2 linked regions of the Youhaiella tibetensis genome follow. The protein of the gene in region 1 interacts with the protein of each later gene in a pairwise test. Links are inferred from orthologs where the notes say so. Each region holds a gene or a part of one and is shown in the gene's direction. Other genes may lie near its edges.

Region 1 (3,315 bases):
CGCGCCCCGTGGCTGAAGACCTTACAAACTCGACAGCAGGCCGGGACGACGCGCTTGACGTCTCGCTGCGGCCGTCCGGCTTTTCCGAGTTCATCGGGCAGGCGGCGGCGCGGGCGAACCTGGAAGTGTTCATCGCGGCGGCGCGCCAGCGCCAGGCGGCGCTCGACCACGTGCTGTTCGTGGGGCCTCCGGGCCTGGGCAAGACCACGCTGGCCCAGATCGTGGCGCGCGAGCTCGGCGTGGGGTTCCGCGCGACCTCGGGTCCGGTCATCGCCAAGGCGGGGGACCTGGCCGCGCTTCTCACCAATCTCGAAGAGCGCGACGTGCTCTTCATCGACGAGATCCACCGGCTCAACCCGGCGGTCGAGGAAATCCTCTATCCGGCCATGGAGGATTTCCAGCTCGATCTCATCATCGGGGAGGGGCCGGCGGCCCGCTCGGTGCGGATCGACCTGGCCAAGTTCACGCTGGTGGGCGCCACCACCCGCGCGGGGCTGCTGACCACGCCGCTGCGTGACCGTTTCGGCATTCCGATCCGGCTCAATTTCTATACGCCCGAGGAACTGGTGCTGATCGTCGAGCGCGGCGCGCGGCTGATGGGGATCGGCATGGCGCCGGACGGGGCGATGGAAATCGCGCGCCGCTCGCGCGGCACCCCGCGCATCGCCGGGCGCCTGCTGCGGCGCGTGGTCGATTTCGCGCTGGTCGACAATGCCCGCGAGATCACGCGCTCGGTGGCCGACAAGGCCTTGCTGCGCCTCGATGTCGACGCGCGCGGGCTCGACCAGCTCGACCGGCGCTATCTCAACACCATAGCCCAGTTCTATGGCGGCGGGCCGGTGGGTATCGAGACCATCGCGGCGGCGCTTTCCGAGCCGCGCGACGCCATCGAGGAGATCGTGGAGCCCTATCTCATCCAGCAGGGTTTCATCCAGCGCACGCCGCGCGGGCGCATGCTGACCGCGCTGGCCTTCCAGCACCTTGGTGTGTCGGTGCCGCAGGGGTTCGTGGGCATCCAGGCCAACCTTTTCGAAGAGCCGGAAGGAGAGCCATGAGGGCGGCAGGGCGGTTTCCCTGGCTGACCGTCTCGGTCTTCGTTCTCACCACGCTGGTGACAGCCGCCCAGTTCGCCTGGCCGGGCGTGGTGCCGGCGCTGCGCCGGCAACCCTCGATGGTGGCGGATGGCGAGGCCTGGCGGTTCGTCACCGCCTGGCTCGTCCATGACGAGGGGGCGCGCCAGATCGTCTTCAATTTCACCGCCCTTGCCATCGCGGGGACCTTCGTTGAGCTGGTGCTCGGCCGCTGGATCTGGGTCGCTGCCTATGTGATCGGCGGCCTTTCCGGCGAGATCGCCGGAATCTTCTGGCAGCCCATCGGGGCCGGCAATTCGGTGGCCGTGTGCGGGCTCATCGGGGCGCTGGCGAGCTGGCAGGCGCGGCGCAGGGCAGTGCCGGTCCTCGCCCGGTTCATCTTTCCGCTGGCCTGTTTCGGTGGAGGCTTGGTGCTCATCGCCAATCGCGATATCCACGGGCCGCCGCTCCTCGTGGGCGGCGCGATCGGACTGCTTGGAAAGGCCCCGCAATGAGCCAGGCGCACCGCATGAACGTGCGTGTCTACTACGAGGACACGGACTTTTCGGGCAATGTCTACCACGCTTCCTACCTCAAGTTCTTCGAACGCGGGCGCACCGAATTCCTGCGGGACATGGGCATCCACCACGCCGAACTGGCCGGCGAGGGGATCGCCTTTGCCGTGCGCGCGATGCAGATCGAGTTCGAGGGAGCGGCCCATATCGATGACCTGCTCGAGGTCGAGACGGCGGTCGCCAGCTTTTCGGGGGCGCGGCTGCTGCTCGAGCAGACCATCCGGCGCGACGGCGTGGTGCTGACGCGCGCGAGCGTCCAGGTGGTGGCGATCAAGGTGGGCGGCGGCGCGGCGCGCCTGCCGCGGACGATGCTCGCCGCGCTCAGGGCCTGAGCCCCTCAAGGCTGCGTGAAACGGTTGCGGCGCTCCCGCCGCCATGGCAGGGAAGCTGCCGCTGCATCTTGGGGGCTTGTTAACCGATCCTTGACCATAATTGCGGCAATGGATGAAGGCTCCGGCAAAGGTCCGGAATGCCGGGGCTTTTCTCTTAAATTTGACGCATTTCGACCCCATCGGACCGCAGCAAGGGCCGGTTGAGTGCATAAAGACCGAGCCGAAAGGACAATTCATGGAAGCCATGGACGCGGTCGGGGCTGTAGCCACGCACTCCGACATTTCTATCTGGGGTCTGTTTGTACAAGCCGACTGGATCGTCAAGTTCGTGATGCTGGCCCTATTGGCCGCATCGATCTGGTGCTGGGCGATCATCGTTGACAAGTCGATGCTCTACGGGCGCTACCGGCGCGAGATGGGGCGGTTCGAGCGGGTCTTCTGGTCGGGCCAGTCGCTCGAGGAGCTCTACCAGGCCCAGTCCGACCGCCCGAGCCCCGGCTTCGGCGCGGTGTTCGTAGCGGCCATGAAGGAGTGGAAGCGCAGCCACGAGCAGAACGCGGCCTCCTTCATCGGCATGCAGGCGCGCCTCGACAAGGTGCTCGACGTCGCCATCAACCGCGAAAGCGACGTGCTGGAAAAGAATCTCGGCTTTTTGGCCACCGTCGGCTCGGCGGCGCCCTTCGTTGGCCTTTTTGGTACGGTATGGGGCATCATGAACGCCTTTACCTCCATTGCCGCCTCCAAGAGCACGAACCTGGCCGTCGTGGCGCCCGGCATCGCCGAGGCGCTGTTCGCGACCGCGCTGGGCCTCGTCGCCGCCATCCCGGCGGTTATCGCCTACAACAAGCTTTCGAGCGACGCCAACAAGATGACCGGGCGCCTCGAAGGCTTCGCCGACGAATTCTCCACCATCCTCTCGCGTCAGCTCGAAGCCAGGGGCAAGTAAGATGGGGATGGCAGTTGGCGGCAGCGGCGGCGGCAGCCGGCGCGGCAGACGCAGAAGCGGCAACCGGCCGATGAGCGACATCAACGTCACGCCGATGGTCGACGTGATGCTGGTGCTGCTGATCGTGTTCATGGTGGCCGCCCCGCTGATGACGGTGGGCGTGCCCATCGACCTGCCCAAGACGCAGGCCAAGGAGCTGAACACCGACAGCAAGCCGGTGACCGTGACGGTGACCACCGATGGGGCCACCTATATCGGGGAGGACGCGGTGCCGTTCGAGGAACTGACGGCGCGCCTCGCCACCCAGGCCACCGAGGGGCTCGAGCAGCGCATCTATGTGCGCGGCGACATGCAGGCCAATTACGGTTCGGTGATGAAGGTCATGGGAGCGC
Region 2 (3,205 bases), 1.9 Mb from region 1 along the record:
ACATTCACGCTCGCCGATGCCGCCCAATTGCTGCGCACGCGCGGCCTTGCCATGCAGCAGGCCGTGCCTGTGGGACATGGCGCCATGGCGGCGCTGCTCGGACTCGACCTGGCAACGGCCCAGGAAGTCGCTGATGCCGCCGCCCAGGGCGAGGTCTGCGACCTGGCCAATGACAATGCGCCGGGCCAGGTGGTGATTTCGGGCGCCGTCGGCGCCATCGAGCGCGCCGTCGAGATTGCCAAGACCAAGGGCGCCAAGCGCGCCATGCTGCTGCCCGTCAGCGCGCCGTTCCATTGCTCGCTCATGGCGCCGGCGGCCTCGGTGATGGCCGAAGCGCTGGCTGCCGTCGACATGAAGGCGCCCGTCGTGCCCGTGGTTTCCAACGTCATAGCCCGCCCGCTCCTCGACCCGGCCGAAATCGCCGAGCGACTGGTCGAGCAGGTTACGGGCCGCGTGCGCTGGACCGAAAGCGTTGCCTGGCTCACAGGCGAAGGTGGCGTCACCCAGCTCTATGAACTGGGCACGGGCAAGGTGCTGACCGGCCTCGCCAAGCGCATCAACGCGGATGCGTCGGCCACCGCGCTCAACACGCCCGCCGATATCGACGCCTTCGTCGCTTCACTCAACGCCTGAACAAGAGGACCACACCGATGTTCGACCTTACCGGCAAGCGCGCCCTCGTTACCGGCGCCAGCGGCGGCATCGGCCGCGAAATCGCCAAGGCCCTGGCCAAGGCCGGCGCCACCGTGGCCCTGAGCGGCACGCGCGTCGAAGCGCTTGAGGCCGTGGCCGCCGAGATCGGCGCCGGCTCGCCGATCCTGCCCTGCAACCTTTCGGACCTTGCCGCCGTCGACCAGCTCGTGCCCCAGGCCGAGGCGGCCATGGGCGGGCTCGACATCCTCATCAACAATGCCGGCGTCACCCGCGACAACCTCTTCATGCGCATGAAGGATGAAGAGTGGGACCAGGTGATTGCGGTCAACCTCACCGCCGCCTTCCATCTCAATCGCGCCGTGCTGCGCGGGATGATGAAGCAGCGTTTCGGACGCATCATCGGCATTTCTTCGGTCGTCGGCGTGGTCGGCAACCCGGGGCAGGGCAACTACGCCGCCTCCAAGGCCGGCCTGATCGGCATGAACAAGGCGCTGGCCTACGAGGTCGCGTCGCGCAACATCACCGTCAATTCGATTGCACCCGGTTTCATCGCCTCGGCGATGACCGACGAGCTCAACGACAAGCAACGCGAGAGCATCCTTGCCAAGGTTCCCGCGGGGCGTCTGGGAACCGCCGAGGAAGTGGCCGCGAGCGCAGTATTCCTCGCCAGCGACGCTGCCGGGTACATCACCGGACACACCCTGAACGTGAACGGCGGCATGGTAATGCTTTAAGCCCGGGAAAAGCGCGGTTTCCGCTATTGGCCAAAGGTCGCAAAGTGTGTTAGGTCGCCGCTTGATTGCGCACTGGAAGCCCAGTTTTGGCGCTTTCATCTGAACGCAGTCCGCTTACACTGCGCCTTGCCCCGGTACGATCGGGTATAGCGCTGGCAGAATGAACGAAACCTTTTTTGGTAACTAAGGAAGTCAAGCATGAGCGATATCGCTGATCGCGTCCGCAAAATCGTCGTCGAGCACCTCAACGTCGATCCGGAGAAGGTCGTGGAAAAGGCCAGCTTCATCGACGATCTGGGCGCCGATTCGCTCGATCAGGTCGAGCTGGTGATGGCCTTCGAGGAAGAGTTCTCGGTCGAGATCCCGGATGACGCCGCCGAATCCATCCAGACGTTCGGCGATGCCGTTTCCTTCCTGACCAAGGCCGTCGGTTAATCCAGCCGAGCGGTCACAGTCTGATGGAATTGCGCCGCGTTGTTGTCACTGGAATGGGCATCGTCTCCCCGCTCGGCGTGGGTGTCGAAACCGTCTGGTCCAACATTCTTGCCTCAAAGAGTGGCGCAAAGCGCGTCGACGACTTCGATGTGGAGGACCTGGCCTGCCAGGTCGCCGGCCGCATTCCATTGGGCAGCTATTCCGAGGGCAAGTACAACCCGGATGACTGGCTGGAGGTGAAGGAGCAACGCAAGGTTGACCCCTTCATCGTCTACGGCATCGCCGCCTCGGACCAGGCGATCAAGGATTCCGGGATCGACCTCTCCACCACCGAAAAGCAGGAACGTTCCGGCGTCCTCATCGGTTCGGGCATCGGCGGCATCGGCGGCATCTACGAAGCCTCCATCACGCTGGCCGAAAAGGGCCCGCGCCGCATTAGCCCCTTCTTCATTCCCGGACGGCTCATCAACCTGGTCTCCGGCCAGGTGTCGATCCGTCATGGCCTGAAGGGGCCGAACCACTCGGTGGTCACCGCTTGCTCCACCGGCTCGCACGCAATCGGCGACGCCGCCCGTCTCATCGCCCTGGGCGATGCCGATGTGATGGTCGCCGGTGGCGCGGAATCCCCGGTCAACCGGCTCTCGTTTGCCGGCTTCTGCGCGGTTCGCGCCCTGACGACCGGCTTCAACGACGCCCCCGAAAAGGCCTCGCGCCCCTACGACAAGGATCGCGACGGGTTCCTGATGGGTGAGGGCGCAGGGATCGTCGTGCTCGAGGAATACGAGCAGGCCAAAGCCCGCGGCGCCAAGATCTACGGCGAAGTCGTCGGCTACGGTCTTTCCGGCGACGCGCACCACATCACGGCGCCCGCAGAGGACGGCAACGGCGGCTACCGCTCCATGCAGGCCGCGATCAAGCGCGCCGGCATCACCCCTTCCGAGATCGACTACATCAACGCCCACGGCACCTCGACGCCCCTGGGCGACGAGATCGAGCTCGGTGCGGTGACACGCCTTCTGGGCAACCACGCCGCAGATGTCCTGATGTCTTCGACCAAGTCCGCCGTCGGTCACCTGCTCGGTGCCGCCGGCGCGGTGGAAGCGATCTTCTCGCTTTTGGCCATGCGCGACAACGTGGCGCCGCCCACGCTCAACCTCGACAATCCATCCGTCGAGACCGAGATCAATCTCGTGCCGCACACCCCGGTCAAGAAAGAAATCAACGTCGCGCTTTCGAACTCCTTCGGGTTCGGCGGCACCAATGCCACGCTGGTCTTCCGCAAGCTCGCCTGACCTCAGTAGGCCGCACTCGGCTCGGACTGCGCGACGTCCCGCTTCGGCGGGGCGCCGAACATGCGGGCATATTCCCGGCTGAACTGGGAC

Evidence for each region.
Region 2: the proteins of ybgC (region 1) and FNA67_RS08705 interact in binary tests that used the Escherichia coli proteins (3 or more experiments, as listed by UniProt). The link is inferred for Youhaiella tibetensis from one-to-one orthologs.

The regions. Positions count from the first base shown.
Region 1 is NZ_CP041690.1:3,667,454-3,670,768, reverse strand. The notes cover bases 280-3,279. They hold ybgC (tol-pal system-associated acyl-CoA thioesterase), read left to right. Parts: upstream 280-1,581; coding sequence 1,582-1,977; downstream 1,978-3,279. Other genes in these bases: tolR (protein TolR), read left to right, coding at 2,994-3,279; tolQ (protein TolQ), read left to right, coding at 2,222-2,923; FNA67_RS17955 (rhomboid family intramembrane serine protease), read left to right, coding at 1,052-1,585; ruvB (Holliday junction branch migration DNA helicase RuvB), read left to right, coding at 280-1,055. Also shown: more of ruvB, read left to right, coding at 9-279; more of tolR, read left to right, coding at 3,280-3,315.
Region 2 is NZ_CP041690.1:1,814,541-1,817,745, forward strand. The notes cover bases 315-3,204. They hold FNA67_RS08705 (acyl carrier protein), read left to right. Parts: upstream 315-1,586; coding sequence 1,587-1,823; downstream 1,824-3,204. Other genes in these bases: fabD (ACP S-malonyltransferase), read left to right, coding at 315-633; fabG (3-oxoacyl-[acyl-carrier-protein] reductase), read left to right, coding at 651-1,388; fabF (beta-ketoacyl-ACP synthase II), read left to right, coding at 1,853-3,115; FNA67_RS08715 (AraC family transcriptional regulator), read right to left, coding at 3,118-3,204. Also shown: more of fabD, read left to right, coding at 1-314; more of FNA67_RS08715, read right to left, coding at 3,205-3,205. UniProt on the Escherichia coli protein: Carrier of the growing fatty acid chain in fatty acid biosynthesis.